DNA from 2 places in the Anoxybacillus sp. EFIL genome. Region 1 is predicted to be linked to the other one. Evidence: a T-box and tRNA genes for the amino acid it is inferred to sense, from the RefSeq annotation. Region 1 holds a T-box; the other holds one or more tRNA genes.
The links. The T-box of region 1 lies ahead of pheS (phenylalanine--tRNA ligase subunit alpha). A T-box ahead of a tRNA ligase gene usually reads a tRNA of that ligase, here a tRNA-Phe.
Positions count from the first base shown of each region.

Region 1 (9,708 bases):
GATTGTTTTAACAAATATAGGTTTCAATTTACCTATCACGATTATGATTTTACTAGGTTTTTATAATGCTTTGCCACGTGAACTTGAAGAATCGGCTGTGATGGATGGTTGCTCTGTGCATCGTATGTTTTTCCAAGTAATTTTGCCAATGACTTCCCCGGTTATTGTAACAACGACAATTATTAACATGATTTATAACTGGAATGAGTTTGTATTTGTTAACACATTCATTAGTTCAGACGAGTATAAAACATTAACAGTAGGAATACAAAATTTCATCGGACAGTATACAACCGATTGGGGAGCAATTGGAGCTACTTTAATGATTAGTGTGTTACCAATTTTAATTATTTTCTTCTTTTTAAGCAATAAAATTATGGAAGGAATTACAGCTGGGGCAATTAAAGGATAAGAAAGGGGTATGGTTATGCCGAAAAATATGTTTTTTAATGCGCATCATTCACCAGTCGGAGCATTTGCTAGTTTTACACTGGGGTTTCCCGGAAAAAGTGGAGGATTAGATCTCGAATTAGCTCGTCCTCCAAGACAAAATGTGTTTATTGGTGTAGAGTCATTAGAACAGTCAAATGTATATGATGTATTGCCATTTTTACAAATGGAAAATGAAGATGAAAGCAGACGATACGATATTGAAAACCCAGATCCAAATCCGCAAAAACCAAACATTCTTATTCCGTTTGCAAAAGAGGAGATCAAGCGCGAATTCCGTGTGGCAACCGATACGTGGAAATCTAGGGATTTAACGTTTACGATTTATTCGCCAGTAAAGGCGGTGCCTGATCCTGAAACAGCAGCCGAGGAAGAACTCAAGTTGGCGTTGGTTCCGGCTGTAATTGTAGAGATGACGATCGATAATACAAACGGAACAAGAACACGGCGGGCGTTTTTTGGATTCGAAGGCACCGACCCGTACACCTCGATGCGGCGGATCGATGATACGTGCCCGCAGTTGCGCGGGATTGGCCAAGGACGGATTGTGGGCATTGTCTCCAAAGACGAGGGTGTTCGCTCTGCGTTGCATTTTAGTATGGAAGATATTTTAACAACACCGCTTGAAGAAAACTGGACATTTGGACTTGGGAAAGTTGGGGCGTTAATCGTCGATGTGCCGGCGGGAGAAAAGAAAACATATCAATTTGCCGTTTGTTTTTACCGCGGCGGCTATGCAACGGCGGGAATGGATACTTCTTATTTTTACACCCGTTTCTTCAATAATCTCGAAGAAGTCGGCCTTTATGCGTTAGAGAAGTCGGACGTATTAAAGGAGCAGTCGTTCCGTTCGAATGAACTCATTGAAAAAGAATGGCTCTCCGATGATCAGAAGTTTATGATGGCGCATGCGATTCGCAGCTACTATGGCAATACCCAGTTGCTTGAGCATGAAGGAAAGCCGATTTGGGTCGTTAATGAAGGCGAATATCGGATGATGAACACGTTTGATTTAACGGTTGACCAACTCTTTTTTGAATTGAAAATGAACCCTTGGACGGTGAAAAATGTACTTGATTTGTATGTGGAGCGATACAGCTACGAAGATTGTGCCCGTTTTCCGGGAGACGAAAAGGAATATCCGGGAGGCATCAGCTTTACCCATGATATGGGAGTTGCTAACACATTCTCGCGCCCACATTACTCGTCATATGAGCTATATGGCATTAGCGGCTGCTTTTCGCATATGACACACGAACAGCTCGTCAACTGGGTGCTTTGCGCGGCGGTATACATTGAGCAAACGAAAGATTGGGCATGGCGCGACAAGCGGCTCGACATTTTGGAGCAGTGCCTTGAAAGCATGGTTCGCCGCGATCATCCAGACCGAGAAAAGCGAAACGGAATTATGGAACTTGATAGCACGCGCACGATGGGTGGCGCAGAGATTACAACATATGATAGTTTAGATGTTTCCCTCGGCCAAGCGCGTAATAACTTATATTTAGCAGGAAAGTGCTGGGCAGCCTATGTCGCGCTTGAGAAATTGTTTAGCGATGTCGGCAACGAAGAGCTAGCCGTGTTAGCTGGTGAACAAGCGGAAAAATGCGCAGCGACTATCGTAAGCTATGTGACGGATCAAGGATATATCCCAGCGGTGATGGGGGAAGGAAATGACTCAAAAATCATTCCAGCCATTGAAGGGCTTGTATTCCCTTATTTTACGAATTGCCATGAGGCGTTAAAAGAGGATGGACGTTTTGGGAAATATATTCAAGCGCTGCGCAACCATTTGCGTTATGTATTACAGGAAGGAATTTGCCTCTTTCCAGACGGCGGATGGAAAATTTCCTCGACAAGCAACAACTCGTGGTTAAGTAAAATTTATTTATGCCAGTTTATTGCTCGCCACATTTTAGGGTGGGAATGGGACGAACAAGGAAAACGGGCTGATGCGGCTCATGTCGCGTGGCTCACGCATCCGACGCTCTCCATTTGGAGTTGGAGCGACCAAATTATCGCTGGTGAAATTAGCGGCAGCAAATACTACCCGCGCGGCGTAACGAGCATTTTATGGTTGGAGGAGGGAAGATGAAAGGGCAACTGTACTGGGAGGAAGGAAAACTTTTTCGTTTATGTGAATGGGGAATGAGATTAGCGTATGTGAATGTTCTTTGGTTTTTCTTTACTTTCGCTGGGCTGGTTGTGGCTGGAATCGCTCCATCTTCCATTTCTTTATTTACTGTTATGAGAAAATGGCTGACAGGACAAGAGGATATTCCTGTATTTCAGACGTTTTTTTCCACATACAAAAAAGAATTTTGGCGAACAAATGCAATAGGATTTGTTTTAGGAACCGGTGCCGGTGTATTGTTTCTTGATTTTTTATTTATGACTTACACGAAAGGGATGCTCTCCCTCATACTTTTGGCATTTTTGCTGATGATTACGATGTTTTATTTCATTGTTTGCTTGTATATTTTTCCGGTTTATGTTCATTACCATTTGCGAGTAGTTGATTATATAAAACATTCATTTTTCATCGGAATAGCTAATCCGGCAACAACATTGACGCTGACTATCTCGGTTATTTTGATAGGAATGTTGTTTTTGTCTATACCGGCGCTCATTCCGTTTTATGGAGCTAGTTTATGTTCTCTCATTGTAATGAAAGGGGCATTAAAATGTTTCCGAAAGATAGAGGGGAAATTGTCATAAACTTATAACAAACAAACTTTGTTTATCTAATAGACAAACAAACAAAAAGGCGTTATACTGTTATCAGAAGTTCGATTTCACTAAATGACGAGGAGGATTTTAGTATGGCGTATTTTGAAAACGTTGACAAAGTGGTGTATGAAGGCCCGGCATCGGAAAATCCGCTTGCGTTTAAGTTTTATAATCCGGAAGAAAAAGTCGGGGATAAAACGATGGAGGAGCATTTGCGCTTTTCGGTGGCGTATTGGCACACATTTGTTGGGGATGGGGCAGACCCGTTTGGGGTTGGTACGGCGATCCGCCCGTGGAACCGATACAGCGGAATGGATTTGGCAAAAGCGCGTGTGGAGGCAGCGTTTGAGTTATTTGATAAGCTAAACATTCCATTTTTCTGCTTCCACGATGTCGATATTGCCCCAGAAGGAGCGACGTTAAAAGAAACGTATCAAAACTTAGATACGATTGTTGATATGATCGAAGAATACATGAAAACAAGCAAAACCAAGTTGCTTTGGAATACAGCTAATTTATTTACACATCCTCGTTTTGTACATGGTGCAGCCACTTCTTGCAATGCAGATGTGTTTGCGTATGCAGCAGCAAAGGTGAAAAAAGGCTTAGAAATTGCCAAACGACTTGGTGCAGAAAACTATGTATTCTGGGGCGGGCGTGAAGGCTATGAAACGTTGTTAAATACAAATATGAAGCTCGAACTGGACAATTTAGCCCGCTTTTTGCATATGGCGGTTGACTATGCGAAAGAAATTGGCTTTGACGGGCAATTTTTAATTGAGCCAAAACCAAAAGAACCAACGAAGCATCAATACGACTTTGATGTTGCAACAGCATTAGCGTTTCTACAGACGTATGGACTAAAAGATTATTTCAAATTCAACATTGAAGCAAACCATGCGACATTGGCAGGTCATACATTTGAACATGAACTTCGCGTAGCGCGCATTCACGGAATGCTCGGTTCGGTCGATGCCAACCAAGGCGACCCGTTGCTTGGCTGGGATACCGACGAATTCCCAACAGACTTGTATTCTACTACTCTTGCGATGTACGAAATTTTACAAAATGGCGGACTCGGAAAAGGCGGATTGAACTTTGATGCGAAAGTAAGACGCGGTTCGTTTGAACCAGAAGACTTATTCTACGCCCATATTGCCGGAATGGATAGCTTTGCGATTGGACTAAAAGTGGCGTATCGTTTAATTGAGGATCGTGTGTTTGAATCAGTTGTTGAGGAACGGTATAAAAGCTATACAGAAGGAATTGGCCGGGATATCATTGATGGGAAGGCCGACTTCCATACACTAGAGGCATATGCATTAAATCTTCGCGATATTTCCAATCGTTCAGGACGGCAAGAACGTTTAAAAACGTTGCTTAACCAATATTTACTTGAAGTTTGTGTAGCTCGTTAACGAAATGAGGGATGAACTTGGAACACGTCATTGGCATCGATTTGGGAACGAGTGCAGTTAAAGTATTACTTGTTGACTGGACTGGAAAAGTAAAAGGGGAGTGCACAGAGGCGTATCCCCTTTATCAACCATATTCAGGATATAGCGAGCAAAATCCAGAAGATTGGGTAGAAAAAACGATTACTGCATTACGAAAAGTGTTGCAAGTATCAAATGTCGATCCCAGTTCGATTGTCGGACTCAGTTTTTCTGGACAAATGCATGGGCTAGTATTATTATCTGAAAACAATGAGGTTGTACGTCCAGCCATTCTTTGGAACGATACAAGAACGACAGAAGAGTGCCGATTAATTGAAGAGAAAGTTGGAAGAGATAAGTTGTTGTCCATTACAAAAAATCGGGCACTTGAAGGGTTTACGTTACCCAAATTATTATGGGTAAAAAAGCACGAACCGCATCTTTATAAACAAGTCCGTACGTTTTTATTACCAAAAGATTATGTTCGCATGCGTCTAACGGGTCATATCGCTATGGAATATTCTGATGCAGCAGGAACGTTGCTCCTAGACATAAGTAAAAAGGTGTGGAGTGAGGAAATTTGTCAGGCGCTCGATATTAATATTCATTTATGTCCGCCATTAGTTGAGTCCACGGATTATGTTGGTACATTGTTGCCGGAAATAGCAGAAAAAACCGGATTGTCAAAAAATACAAAAGTATTTGCTGGTGGAGCAGACAACGCATGTGGGGCAATTGGTGCGGGCATTTTAGAAGAAGGACAAACGATGTGTAGTATCGGGACATCTGGTGTCGTGCTTGCATTTGAACAAACTGGTGAAAGAGAATTTGGAGGAAAAGTACATTATTTTAATCACGCAAAACCAAATTCGTACTATATTATGGGTGTAACGTTAGCTGCGGGATATAGTTTTGATTGGTTTAAGCGAACGTTTTTAAATCACATGTCTTTTTCTGAAATTGTCAAACGAGCGTATCAATCATCTATTGGAGCGAACGGACTATTGTTCACACCGTATTTAGTTGGGGAAAGAACTCCTCATGCAGATGCTGATATTCGTGCTTCTTTTATCGGAGTGGATGCTATTCATACATCATGGGATTTTGCGCGCGCTGTATTAGAAGGGATTACGTTTTCTTTAAATGAATCTGTCGAAATCATTAGAGCGAGTGGAAAACGTGTGGATACAGTCGTTTCGATTGGCGGTGGGGCAAAGAGTGAAGAGTGGTTACAAATTCAAGCAGATATATTCGCTACACCAATCGAAAAATTAAAGAATGAACAAGGTCCAAGTATGGGAGCTGCGATGATTGCGGCCTACGGTTGTAAGTGGTTCCCATCTTTAGAACACTGTGCTCGTATATTTAAAGACGTAGAACAAGTTGTTGAGCCGAATAGCCGAGCTGTAGAAAGATATAAAGAAATTTTCGAAATGTATAAAGAAATATACCTACAAACAAAGGAACTGTCGAAAAAATTGAAAGCGTTTAGACGATAAAAATCCCCCCTTAAAATAAATTGTGCAAGAAATAGCCTTCGCATGGAAGGCTATTTTTTTACTGCTTCTTCTAATGTGGCAAGCATCGATTGTTTTTGTTCATCTGTTGCATGATTCCATAATGCTTCAAACAAGACGCCAAGACCAGGCAAATATTTTTCTTCCCCTTGTTGAATCGCATCGACGATCGTATGTTCTAATTGGTCTTTTGAGCTGTTTGCGACGTTTGCCATCACGGCACCACGTAAGTTGAAGTCCATTGTTTTCACTCCATTCTTTATGTATTGCGTACGTAGTTTTTGCTATAATGGTAACTACTATTCATTAAAAGAGGAGAGAGAAAGATGGAAAAAGCAACATTTGCTGGAGGTTGTTTTTGGTGCATGGTCACTCCGTTTGAAGAGCTTGATGGCATTTACGGCATCGTTTCTGGATACACCGGCGGTGATGTGGAAAATCCGACATATGAACAAGTGAAAACAGGGACGACAGGGCATTATGAAGCGGTGCAAATTACGTTTGATCCGAGTGTGTTTCCGTACGAAAAATTGTTAGAGTTATATTGGTGTCAAATTGATCCGACGGATGATGGCGGGCAATTTCATGACCGCGGTCCGCAATATCGAACAGCTATTTTTTATCATAATGAGCGGCAAAAAACATTAGCGGAGCAATCGAAAAAACAACTAGAAGAAAGTGGACGTTTCTCAAAACCGATTGTCACCAAAATTTTGCCTGCGACAACGTTTTATCCAGCAGAAGACTATCATCAAAATTACCATAAAAAAAATCCGAAGCACTATAAAGAAGACCGCGCTGCTTCAGGTCGCGATGAATTTATTGCGAAACATTGGGGGAACAACGAGTGAAACGAATTGAATCAACAAAAAATGAGCGAGTGAAGCAATGGAAAAAACTTTCAACGAAAAAAGAACGCGACAAAACTGGATTGTTTCTCATTGAAGGATTTCATTTAGTCGAAGAGGCAATCAAAAGTGGCGTTCATATCGAACAACTGATTGTTGCGGAGCATGCGATTATTCCCGCAAGCTGGAACGTTGCACACATTCCGATGACGATCGTGACAAATGACGTGATGAAAACAATTAGCGACACGGAAACACCGCAAGGCATCGCAGCGGTATGCAAACAATTGCATTGGAACGTCGACGATGTACAAACCGCATTGTTCATTGATGCCGTACAAGATCCGGGGAATGTCGGGACGATTATTCGCACCGCAGATGCCGCAGGAATAGACGCTGTTGTTGTTGGAGAGGGAAGCGCAGATATATACAACGCAAAAGTCATTCGTGCCACGCAAGGCTCACTGTTTCATTTCCCTGTTATAAAAGAAGATATCGGGCAATGGATCGCCCGCTTTCAAAATAGGCATATTCCTATTTATGGCACATCGCTTCAACATGGGGTAGACTATCGTTCTGTCGCTCCTTCGTCATCGTTTGCATTAATTGTTGGCAACGAAGGGAGCGGAGTGAATGAGCAATGGCTAAAACAGACGACAACGAACTTATACGTGCCGATTTACGGGAAAGCGGAATCATTAAACGTCGCCATTGCGACAGGCATTTTACTGTATCATTTACAGAAAAAATAAACGTATGTTTGTACGATTACCTTGCACCTGATGGCACATTTGCTTATAATAAATGAAGAATTTCATGATGAAAAGACGATGATCGAGAAGAGTAGCTTGCCGATCGCCATTCAGGGAGAAAACGCCATAGACTGCGAGCGTTTTTATGGTAGAAGCAAGTGAATTCACCTCGGGAGTTGACGCTTGGACCATTTTGCATATGCAAAATGTAAAGGCGTTCCGGTGGAAGCCGTTATCTGAATGAAGTGAGCTATGCGAACGGCATAGCTAACAAGGGTGGTACCGCGAGTGCACTCGTCCCTTATGTGAGGGGCGAGTTTTTTTATTTATATAGATCAGAGGAGGGTTTTTATGAAGGAGCGGTTACAACAGCTTCAACAAGAAGCACTTGAAAAAATTGAACAGGCAAACGATTTAAAAGCGCTCAATGACGTGCGCGTCGCATATCTCGGCAAAAAAGGCCCAATTACAGAAGTGCTGCGCGGCATGGGGGCATTGTCTCCTGAAGAGCGTCCTGTGATGGGAGCGCTTGTGAACGAAGTGCGCGAAGCGATTCAAACAGCGCTTGAAGCAAAGCAAGCAACGCTTGAACAAGCAGAAGTCGAGAAAAAACTAGCAGCGGAAGCGATTGATGTGACACTTCCAGGACGCCCGATTAGACGCGGGAATCATCATCCGTTGACGCGCGTCATTGAAGAAATTGAAGATTTATTTATCGGCATGGGCTATACGATTGCCGAAGGACCGGAAGTCGAAAAAGACTATTACAACTTTGAAGCGCTCAATTTGCCAAAAGGTCATCCTGCGCGCGATATGCAAGATTCCTTTTATATTACAGAGGAAATTTTATTGCGCACGCATACGTCACCTGTGCAAGCACGCACGATGGAAAAGCATCAAGGACGCGGTCCAGTAAAAATCATTTGCCCGGGAAAAGTGTATCGCCGCGACAACGACGATGCAACACATTCGCATCAATTTACGCAAATTGAAGGGCTTGTCGTTGATGAACATATTCGCATGAGCGACCTAAAAGGAACGTTGCGCGAGTTTGCTCGCAAAATGTTTGGTGAAGACCGCGACATTCGTTTCCGCCCGAGCTTTTTCCCATTTACTGAGCCGTCGGTCGAAGTTGATGTGTCATGTTTTAATTGCGGCGGACACGGATGCGGAGTATGTAAAGGTACTGGCTGGATTGAAATTTTAGGTGCTGGGATGGTTCATCCGAACGTGCTGGAGATGGCGGGATTTGATTCGAAAAAATATACAGGCTTTGCGTTCGGGATGGGGCCAGAGCGTATTGCGATGTTGAAGTACGGCATTGATGATATTCGTCATTTTTATCAAAACGATGTTCGTTTCTTGCAACAATTTAATCGGGTGTAAAAGGAGGTTGGCATGATGTTTGTTTCATATAAATGGCTACAACAATATGTTGATTTAACAAATATTACGGCAAAAGAATTGGCTGATCGCATCACAAAAGCAGGCATTGAAGTGGAAAGTGTTGAGGTGCGCAATAAAGGAATACAAGGTGTCGTCATCGGACATGTACTTGAGCGTGAACAACATCCGAATGCTGATAAATTAAGCAAATGTTTCGTTGATATCGGTGAAGGAGAGCCGGTGCAAATTATTTGTGGGGCACCGAACGTCGCAAAAGGACAAAAGGTTGCCGTTGCGAAAGTTGGTGCGGTATTGCCTGGAAATTTCAAAATTAAACGCGCCAAATTGCGCGGTGAGGAATCGAACGGCATGATTTGTTCGTTACAAGAACTTGGCGTGGAATCAAAATTAGTGCCGAAAGAATACGCTGATGGCATTTTCGTTTTCCCAAGCGATGCGCCGGTCGGAGCGGATGCGTTAGAACTACTTTACTTGGATGACGAAGTGTTAGAATTAGGATTAACCCCAAACCGTGCCGATTGTTTAAGCATGATTGGCGTTGCTTATGAAGTAGCGGCTATTTTAGGAC
Region 1 covers NZ_SDLH01000002.1:189,844-199,551, forward strand. The annotation lists gene ES017_RS04030 (carbohydrate ABC transporter permease) at 1-412, shown strand, start outside; gene ES017_RS04035 (glycoside hydrolase family 52 protein) at 428-2,545, shown strand; gene ES017_RS04040 (YesL family protein) at 2,542-3,168, shown strand; gene xylA (xylose isomerase) at 3,273-4,598, shown strand; gene xylB (xylulokinase) at 4,616-6,115, shown strand; gene sspI (small acid-soluble spore protein SspI) at 6,166-6,375, opposite strand; gene msrA (peptide-methionine (S)-S-oxide reductase MsrA) at 6,460-6,984, shown strand; gene ES017_RS04065 (TrmH family RNA methyltransferase) at 6,981-7,733, shown strand; T-box leader at 7,803-8,038, shown strand; gene pheS (phenylalanine--tRNA ligase subunit alpha) at 8,085-9,119, shown strand; gene pheT (phenylalanine--tRNA ligase subunit beta) at 9,135-9,708, shown strand, end outside.

Region 2 (9,708 bases), on a different contig from region 1:
TTTTACTTCACCTCGTGCGAATATTAGGTATAATTGATTTAGGATTTGATTTGCGAAAGAGGTTGAAAGATTAATGACGCAAGGAGCTGACGTTCATGTCCAGTTTGTATGAAAAGCAGAGGCATCGCTATCCCTTGTATGTTTTGATCGGTATTACGTTCATATTGCTTGTTATCGTGACGTACTTTGAATGGGTAATTGGGATAGTTGCTGCTGTGCTCCTTGGACCTACGTTATTCCACGTATTTCGATCGTATAAAGTCGCCCAAGAGGAAATTGAAGATTATATTTCTACTCTTTCTTACCGCATTAAAAAAGTTGGCGAAGAAGCGTTAATGGGTATGCCAATTGGCATTATGCTCATTAACGATGAGTTAGAAATCGAGTGGACAAACACCTTTTTATCCTCTTGTTTTGGAGTCGATACGTTAGTCGGCCAATCGTTATATGATGTTGCTGAGCAACTCGTTCCGTTAATGAAAAAAGAAGCGACAGAAGAAGTCATTACGTTACATGACCGAACGTTTAAAGTAATCATTCGTCGAGAAGAGCGGTTACTTTACTTTTTTGACATTACTGAACAAGCAGAACTAGAGAAAAAATACGAGCAAGAAAAAATCGTATTAGGCGTCATTTTTCTCGACAATTACGATGATGTGACGCAAGGGATGGACGATCAAAAGAAAAGCCAGCTCAATAGTCAAGTGACGTCCATTTTAAACAGATGGGCAAGCGAATATGGGTTATTTTTAAAACGGACGTCGTCAGATCGATTTGTCGCTGTGTTAAACGAACATATTTTACAACAGCTCGAGAAAAATAAATTTTCCGTTTTAGATGAGGTGCGTGAACAAACAGCGAAAAATCATGTGCCGTTAACGTTAAGTATCGGTATTGGAACAAACTCTCCTTCTTTGCCGGAATTAGGGGCATTGGCTCAGTCAAGTTTAGATTTAGCGCTTGGGCGTGGTGGCGACCAAGTAGCGATTAAACAACCAAATGGCAAAGTGAAATTTTACGGTGGGAAAACGAATCCGATGGAGAAACGGACAAGAGTCCGAGCCCGTGTCATATCGCATGCGCTAAAAGAGCTCATTTTAGAAAGTGAGCAAGTGTTTATTATGGGACATAAATATCCCGATATGGACGCCATTGGTGCTGCCATCGGTATTTTAAAAGTAGCCCAAATGAATCAAAAGGAAGCGTTTATTATTATTGATACGAGCCGTATTGACTCTGGAGTACAACGGTTGCTTGAGGAAGTGAAAAAGCAGACGGAACTTTGGTCTCGCTTTATTTCTCCTGAGCAAGCATTAGAGTTAGCGACAGAAGATACGTTGCTTGTTGTCGTAGATACACATAAACCTTCCCTAGTGATTGAGGAACGGTTATTGTTGCGACTAGATCGGGTTGTAGTCATTGATCATCATCGTCGCGGTGAAGAATTCATTCAAGATCCGATTCTCGTTTATATGGAACCGTATGCGTCATCAACGTCAGAATTAGTGACGGAATTGTTAGAATACCAACCGAAACGTTCGAAGCTTTCTATGCTTGAGGCGACAGCTTTATTAGCTGGCATTGTTGTTGATACGAAAAGTTTTACGTTGCGCACAGGATCGCGGACGTTCGATGCCGCTTCATATTTACGTGCGCAAGGGGCGGATACAACACTTGTCCAAAAATTGTTAAAAGAAAATATTGAGCATTACGTTAAACGTGCTAAAATAATTGAGAACGCTATCATCGATGAACACGGTTTCGCGATTGCGAAAGGAAATGTGAACGAAACGTATGACCCTGTTTTAATTGCCCAAGCAGCGGATACGTTATTATCTTTGCATGGCGTTGTCGCTTCGTTTGTCATCTCGAAGCGAAACGATCAAACGATTGGAATTAGCGCTCGTTCATTAGGAGATGTCAACGTTCAGTTAATTATGGAAAAGCTTGATGGCGGAGGCCATTTGACGAATGCTGCGACTCAGCTTGCCAATGTAACGATTGACGAAGCGGAAAAACGATTGCGAGCAGCCATTCGAGAATATATTGAAGGAGGTAAAGAAACATGAAAGTCATCTTTTTAAAAGACGTGAAAGGAAAAGGGAAAAAAGGAGAAGTAAAAAACGTTGCTGATGGTTATGCGCAAAACTTTTTATTTAAACAAGGGCTGGCGATTGAAGCAACTCCAGCGAACTTAAAAGCGTTAGAAGCGCAAAAAAATAAACAAAAGAAAGAAGCGGAAGAAGAATTAGCTCGCGCAAAACAATTGAAAGAAAAAATGGATACGTTGACAGTCGAGTTGTTTGCGAAAGCTGGTGAGGGAGGTCGTTTATTCGGTTCGATCACAAGCAAACAAATTGCTGAGGCGCTCCAGCAACAACATGACATTAAGATTGATAAACGGAAAATTGAATTAGATGATGCGATTCGAGCGCTAGGATATACGAATGTACCAATTAAGCTTCATCCAGAAGTGACTGCAACATTAAAAGTACATGTGCAAGAGCAAAAGTAATGAAATGTGATTTTATGCCGGATTTTTTTCCGTGCATATAATCACATTTTTCTTATGAGAAAGGATGGTGAGCGTATATGAACGACGTATTTGCTGATCGACTCCCCCCACAAAATATTGAAGCTGAGCAAGCTGTGCTCGGAGCGATTTTATTGGAGCCATCCGCGCTCACGACCGCTTCAGAAATATTAATTCCCGAAGATTTTTATCGAGCTGCCCATCAAAAAATTTTCCGAACGATGTTGCAACTATCTGATCGTGGTGAACCAGTCGATTTAGTAACCGTTACATCTGAACTAGCAGATGCGAATGCCCTTGAAGAAATAGGAGGCGTTTCATACTTAACCGAGCTAGCGAATGCTGTTCCGACGGCGGCAAACGTACAATATTATGCGAAAATTGTAGAAGAAAAATCTATTTTACGCCGTTTAATTCGTACAGCTACATCTATTGCTCAAGACGGTTATACGCGGGAAGATGAAGTAGAAGATGTGTTAAATGAAGCGGAGCGAAAAATTTTAGAAGTATCGCAACGAAAAAATACGAGCGGATTTCAAAATATAAAAGATGTGCTCGTTCAAGCATATGACAATATTGAAATGCTCCATAATCGTAAAGGTGAAATCACCGGAATCCCAACCGGTTTTATTGAGCTTGATCGAATGACGGCTGGATTTCAACGAAGCGATTTTATTATTGTTGCTGCTCGTCCATCTGTCGGGAAGACGGCATTTGCATTAAATATTGCGCAAAATGTGGCGACGCGTACAGGTGAGAATGTGGCCATTTTCAGCTTAGAAATGGGAGCGCAACAGCTTGTGATGCGTATGCTTTGTGCGGAAGGAAACATTAACGCTCAAAACTTGCGGACGGGCAAACTGACACCGGAAGACTGGGGAAAGTTGACGATGGCGATGGGAAGCCTTTCGAATGCTGGTATTTTTATTGATGATACGCCGAACATTCGCGTAAGTGAAATTCGTGCCAAGTGTCGTCGCTTAAAACAAGAACAAGGACTTGGAATGGTATTAATCGACTACTTACAGCTTATCCAAGGAAGTGGACGAAACCGCGAAAATCGTCAACAAGAAGTATCGGAAATTTCTCGCTCATTAAAAGCATTAGCTCGTGAATTAGATGTTCCTGTCATTGCTTTATCACAGCTTTCTCGTAGCGTAGAGCAGCGCCAAGATAAACGCCCGATGATGTCTGACTTGCGTGAATCGGGAAGTATTGAGCAAGATGCGGATATTGTTGCTTTTTTATATCGCGATGATTATTACGATAAAGAATCGGAAAACAAAAACATCATTGAAATTATTATCGCAAAACAACGGAACGGTCCGGTTGGTACTGTACAGCTTGCTTTTGTTAAAGAGTATAACAAGTTTGTCAACTTAGAGCGCCGCTTCGATGATGCAAACGTTCCGCCGGGAGCTTAATTGAATACGAATAAAAAACATAAAATCATATATAAACGTTCGGTTTTTTATTGATTTTTCGTAGTTGATTTGGTACACTTACTTTGTTTGGAATTGATGAAGCGGAGGTGCTCGCCATGTCTTCAGTTGTTGTTGTTGGAACACAATGGGGCGATGAAGGAAAGGGAAAAATTACAGACTTTTTATCACAACATGCGGAAGTGATTGCACGATATCAAGGTGGAAATAACGCCGGACATACAATTGTATTTAACGGCGAAAAGTATAAATTACATTTAATTCCTTCTGGCATTTTTTATAAAGATAAAATTTGTGTCATTGGAAACGGAATGGTTGTTGATCCGAAAGCGCTTGTGCAAGAATTAGCGTATTTACACGAGCGTGGTGTAAGCACGGAAAATTTGCGCATCAGCAACCGTGCCCATGTGATTTTGCCTTATCATTTAAAGCTTGATGAAGTAGAAGAAGAACGAAAAGGGGCTAATAAAATCGGAACGACGAAAAAAGGAATTGGCCCTGCTTATATGGATAAAGCGGCACGTGTCGGCATCCGCATCGCAGATTTGCTTGATCGTGAAGTATTTGAAGAAAAATTAGCCCGTAATTTAGCGGAGAAAAACGTACTTTTTGAAAAAGTGTACGGTATTGAAGGATTTAAACTAGAACACATTCTTGATGAATATTATGAATATGGGCAACAAATCGCAAAGTATGTTTGCGATACGTCCGTCGTATTAAACGATGCGCTCGATGAAGGACGTCGTGTTTTATTTGAAGGCGCCCAAGGCGTCATGTTAGATATTGACCAAGGAACGTATCCGTTCGTTACTTCATCTAACCCTGTGGCTGGTGGGGTAACGATTGGTGCAGGTGTTGGTCCGACAAAAATTAAACATGTTGTTGGTGTAGCTAAAGCATATACAACACGTGTCGGTGACGGTCCGTTTCCAACGGAGTTAAACAATGAAATCGGTGACCGCATTCGTGAAGTAGGCCGCGAGTATGGAACGACGACAGGGCGCCCACGTCGTGTCGGTTGGTTCGATAGCGTTGTTGTTCGCCATGCACGCCGAGTTAGTGGGATTACAGATTTATCTTTAAACTCAATCGATGTATTAACAGGTATTGAGACGTTAAAAATTTGCATCGCTTATCGATATAAAGGACAGATCATAGAAGAGTTTCCTGCAAGCTTAAAAGTGCTAGCGGAATGCGAACCTGTATATGAAGAATTGCCAGGGTGGACAGAAGATATTACTGGCGTAAAAAGCTTAGACGAACTTCCAGCTAACGCACGCCATTACGTTGAACGCATTTCGCAATTGACAGGCATTCCACTTTCTATTTTCTCTGTCGGGCCAGACCGTTCTCAAACGAATGTTGTCCGTAACGTATATGCATAAGAAAAAACGTCGATGACCCGTTCGTCGACGTTTTTTTAAAAAAACTATTGCCTTATTACTAATTATATAATAAAATAATAGATGTCTGTTACAATACGGTTCCGTGGTGTAGGGGTTAACATGCCTGCCTGTCACGCAGGAGATCGCGGGTTCGAATCCCGTCGGAACCGCCATTTTTTTTATTAGCACGCTCGAATTGACTTCATTGATAAGGCACCAGCGTACCGCTCGAGCCACATCTTGAGTGAGCAAACCGAGAGCGGGACGAAGGACGTTATGTTTTTGAATAAATAAAGTGTGAAGCTACAATTCATATGGCTCGGTAGCTCAGTCGGTAGAGCAAAGGACTGAAAATCCTTGTGTCGGCGGTTCGATTCCGTCCCGAGCCACTTGTAAGCATAGATACGTATATGTGTCTATGCTTTTTTATTTTATAATAGTGACATGGTACACTATATGTAAATACGCCTTTTTGGGGGAGTGAACATAAATGGAGAAAAAAATTTTAGTTGTTGATGATGAAAAGCCGATTGCTGACATTTTGCAATTTAATTTAAGAAAAGAAGGATATGACGTATATTGTGCGTACGACGGTGTGGAGGCATTACAAAAAGTAGAAGATATTCAACCCGATTTAATTTTATTAGATATTATGCTTCCGCAAAAAGATGGTATGGAAGTATGCCGCGAAATTCGTAAAAAATACGATATGCCGATCATTATGTTGACAGCGAAAGATTCTGAAATTGATAAAGTGCTTGGACTAGAGCTCGGTGCGGACGATTATGTCACGAAACCATTTAGCACGCGCGAGTTGCTGGCGCGCGTGAAAGCTAATTTGCGTCGCCATCAACAAAGACAAGAACAAGATGTAAAGGAAATGAGCGAAATAAAAATTGGTTCGCTCACCATTCATCCAGACGCTTATATTGTATCTAAACGAGGCGAGGAAATTGAATTAACTCACCGCGAGTTTGAACTTCTTCACTACTTAGCGAAACATATCGGTCAAGTGATGACACGTGAACATTTACTTCAAACGGTATGGGGATACGATTATTTTGGCGATGTGCGTACCGTTGATGTAACGGTTCGACGTTTGCGTGAAAAAATTGAGGACAACCCTTCGCATCCGACGTGGATCGTGACGAGACGAGGGGTAGGATATTATTTACGAAATCCGGAACAGGAGTAACCGCATGAGAAAAGTAAGTATATTCCAATCAATTCACGTGAAATTTGCCTTGATTTACATTTTGCTTATTTTAATTGCGATGCAAATTATCGGGGCTTATTTCGTGCGCCAATTAGAAGCGCAACTCGTTGAAAACTTTAAAAACTCTTTGAATGAGCGCGTAATTTTGCTTGCTTATAATATTGAACAAGAAATGAATAAAGAACGCGATAAAAAAAGCCCTACAATCGAAGAAGAAATTCGCGCGATTTTACAAGATTTCGTGTCACAAGATATTTCTGAAGTGCGCGTTATTGATAATAAAAGTAAAGTATTAGGAACATCGAACCCATACAATCAAAATATTGTCGGAAAACGTACGACAGATTTACTAATTAAACGAACGTTAGTCGCGGGCGAAATGACAGAAAAAATGCTTGTCGACCCGAAAACAGGTCATCGCATGTATATTTCCTCGACTCCAATTAAATTAAAGAACGAAATAAAAGGGGCTATTTATGTTATCGCCTCGATGGAAAATGTTTTTGCACAGATGAGGCAAATTAATAACATTTTAGCGACCGGAACAGGAATCGCTTTAGTCATTACAGCGTTGCTAGGCATTTTACTAGCGCAAACGATTACGCGTCCAATTTCAGATATGCGTAAACAAGCATTAGCGATGGCCAAAGGTAATTTTTCACGGAAAGTAAAAGTATATGGGTATGATGAAATTGGCCAACTTGCGCTTAGCTTTAACAACTTAACGAAAAAATTGCAAGAAGCGCAAGCGACGACCGAAGGAGAGCGCCGCAAGTTAGAATCGGTATTAACGCATATGACGGATGGTGTAATTGCAACAGATAGAAAAGGGAGAATTATTTTAATTAATGATGCAGCGCTAAACATTTTAAATGTTTCACGTGAAACAGTGTTGTCTGCTCCTATTGTGAGCGTATTAGGATTAGATGAACAATACACATTTGAAACGCTGCTTGAAGAGCGTGAAACGTTAATTTTAGATTTTAGTACAGAGGAAGAAATGTACATTTTACGTGCTTCTTTATCTGTTATTCAAAAAGAAAAAGGGTTTGTAAACGGTTTAATCGTTGTGTTGCACGATATTACAGAACACGAGAAAATTGACCGCGATCGTCGAGAATTCGTTGCCAATGTATCACATGAACTACGGACACCGTTAACGACAATGCGCAGTTATTTAGAGGCGCTCGCAGACGGGGCGTGGCGCGATGAGGAAATTGCCCCACGGTTTATTGAAGTGACACAAAATGAAACAGAACGAATGATTCGTCTCGTCAACGATTTGTTGCAGCTTTCTAAGCTCGACAGTAAAGACTACAAATTGAAAAAGACACGCGTTCATTTTATTCCATATTTTCATAAAGTGATCGATCGATTTGAACTAACGAAAAAAGAAAACGTGTCGTTCGTTCGAGACTTTCCAGACGAAAAAATCTTTGTTCATATGGACGAAGATAAAATTACACAAGTGCTTGATAACATTATTTCTAACGCCTTGAAATACTCTCCGCAAGGAGGAAAAATTACGTTTCGCGTAAAGAAAAAAGAGGAGCATATTGAAGTAAGTGTGAAAGATGAAGGGGTGGGCATTCCTAAATCGGATTTATCGAAAATTTTTGAGCGCTTTTACCGTGTCGACAAGGCACGCTCGCGGAAGCTCGGTGGAACAGGGCTAGGTCTTGCGATTGCAAAAGAAGTTGTCGTTGCACATGGTGGGCGTATTTGGGCTGAAAGTCAAGAACGGAAAGGGACAACGATTTACTTTACTTTGCCGATTGAACAACAGAAAAAAGGATGAAAATGATGAGATACGAAACGATTAAATCGATTGTATTGACGATTCTTGTATGTACGAGCGTTTTTTTAACGTGGAGTTTATGGACGTATCAGCCGAAATATGACTTCATTGAAAACGCAAAATACATTCAAAACGTCCCTGTCAGCAATGTTGCGGTCGATTATGGAACAGTTGTTCAGCCGCGTTATATTTTTATTCATAAAGATGCACAACATTACGGGATGACACATCATTCGGACATTTATAAATTTATGAAGGAAATGAAAAATTGGACGTTCGATCATTTTGAAAATATATCAGACACAGTGAAAAAAGAACAATTTCTTTCATTTATCCACGGGAAAGGAAAAATAGAAATTATTTATCCAGATGATATACCAATCGAAATGTATCGCACGATTTTTCAAATAGACGATACAGATGTTGAAAAAGTTCGCTTTGATCGAATCATTATTCCGATGAATGAAGACGAAGAAGAAATTCACGTATATTTCGTATCTGCCAATGAAAAGCGTATATATAAAGCGGTCGCTCAAGATGTGTCGATTGAGAATTTGAAACAAACATATTATGCACGCGCAGAGCGTTATACACCGTTTTTATCGTACGACATAAGCGAAACAAAATCATTATTTTTACCAGCTCGTCCACTCGTATTAAACCGATTGCAATACTATATGGATGAATTAAGTGCAGATCGTTTTAAAGATGCGTTATTTACAGATCCGAGTTTTGTGAAAAAAGATGTCCTTAGTTTTGGAGAAGAATATACAGATGGTTCGCGTTTAATGGATGTCGATTTATCTAAAAAGTTACTATTGTATGTCAACCCAGCGGCTCGTGGCGAAACACAAACGTTTGATCCAACGATCTTGCAAAAAAGCATCGATTTTGTGAACGATCACGGTGGTTGGACGGATACGTATTATTTTGATCGCTTAGACGAAAACGGTAGAAAAGTAACTTTTCGTTTGTTTGCCAATGGTTATCCTGTATTTAATCGTTACGGTATGGCAGAAATTATACAAATATGGGGAGAAAATGAGATTATCAATTACCAACGTCCATTATTTACATTAGCTATTCCCGATCGGGTGAGCTTGCCAATTACACTTTCGTCTGGATATGAAGTCATTGATCAGTTGAAAAAACAAAAAAATATTCAACATGAGTTAATTGATGACATCGCAATCGGTTATGAGCTCATTCGTGATTCGGAGCGGGAAAATATCGTCATGTTAGAACCAGCTTGGTACTGTTTATATAGCGGAACGTGGCGCAAAATTGTGATGACGACAGATGAACGAAGAGGGGATATCATTGGATTGGAGTAA
Region 2 covers NZ_SDLH01000006.1:25,019-34,726, forward strand. The annotation lists gene ES017_RS10145 (YybS family protein) at 1-74, shown strand, start outside; gene ES017_RS10150 (DHH family phosphoesterase) at 96-2,069, shown strand; gene rplI (50S ribosomal protein L9) at 2,066-2,515, shown strand; gene dnaB (replicative DNA helicase) at 2,593-3,957, shown strand; gene ES017_RS10165 (adenylosuccinate synthase) at 4,074-5,360, shown strand; tRNA gene ES017_RS10170 (tRNA-Asp) at 5,458-5,533, shown strand; tRNA gene ES017_RS10175 (tRNA-Phe) at 5,677-5,749, shown strand; gene yycF (response regulator YycF) at 5,851-6,555, shown strand; gene walK (cell wall metabolism sensor histidine kinase WalK) at 6,560-8,374, shown strand; gene ES017_RS10190 (YycH family regulatory protein) at 8,380-9,708, shown strand; gene ES017_RS10195 (two-component system regulatory protein YycI) at 9,695-9,708, shown strand, end outside.
Region 2: it has a tRNA-Phe gene. The T-box ahead of pheS (phenylalanine--tRNA ligase subunit alpha) is inferred to sense a tRNA for this amino acid. The anticodon was not compared.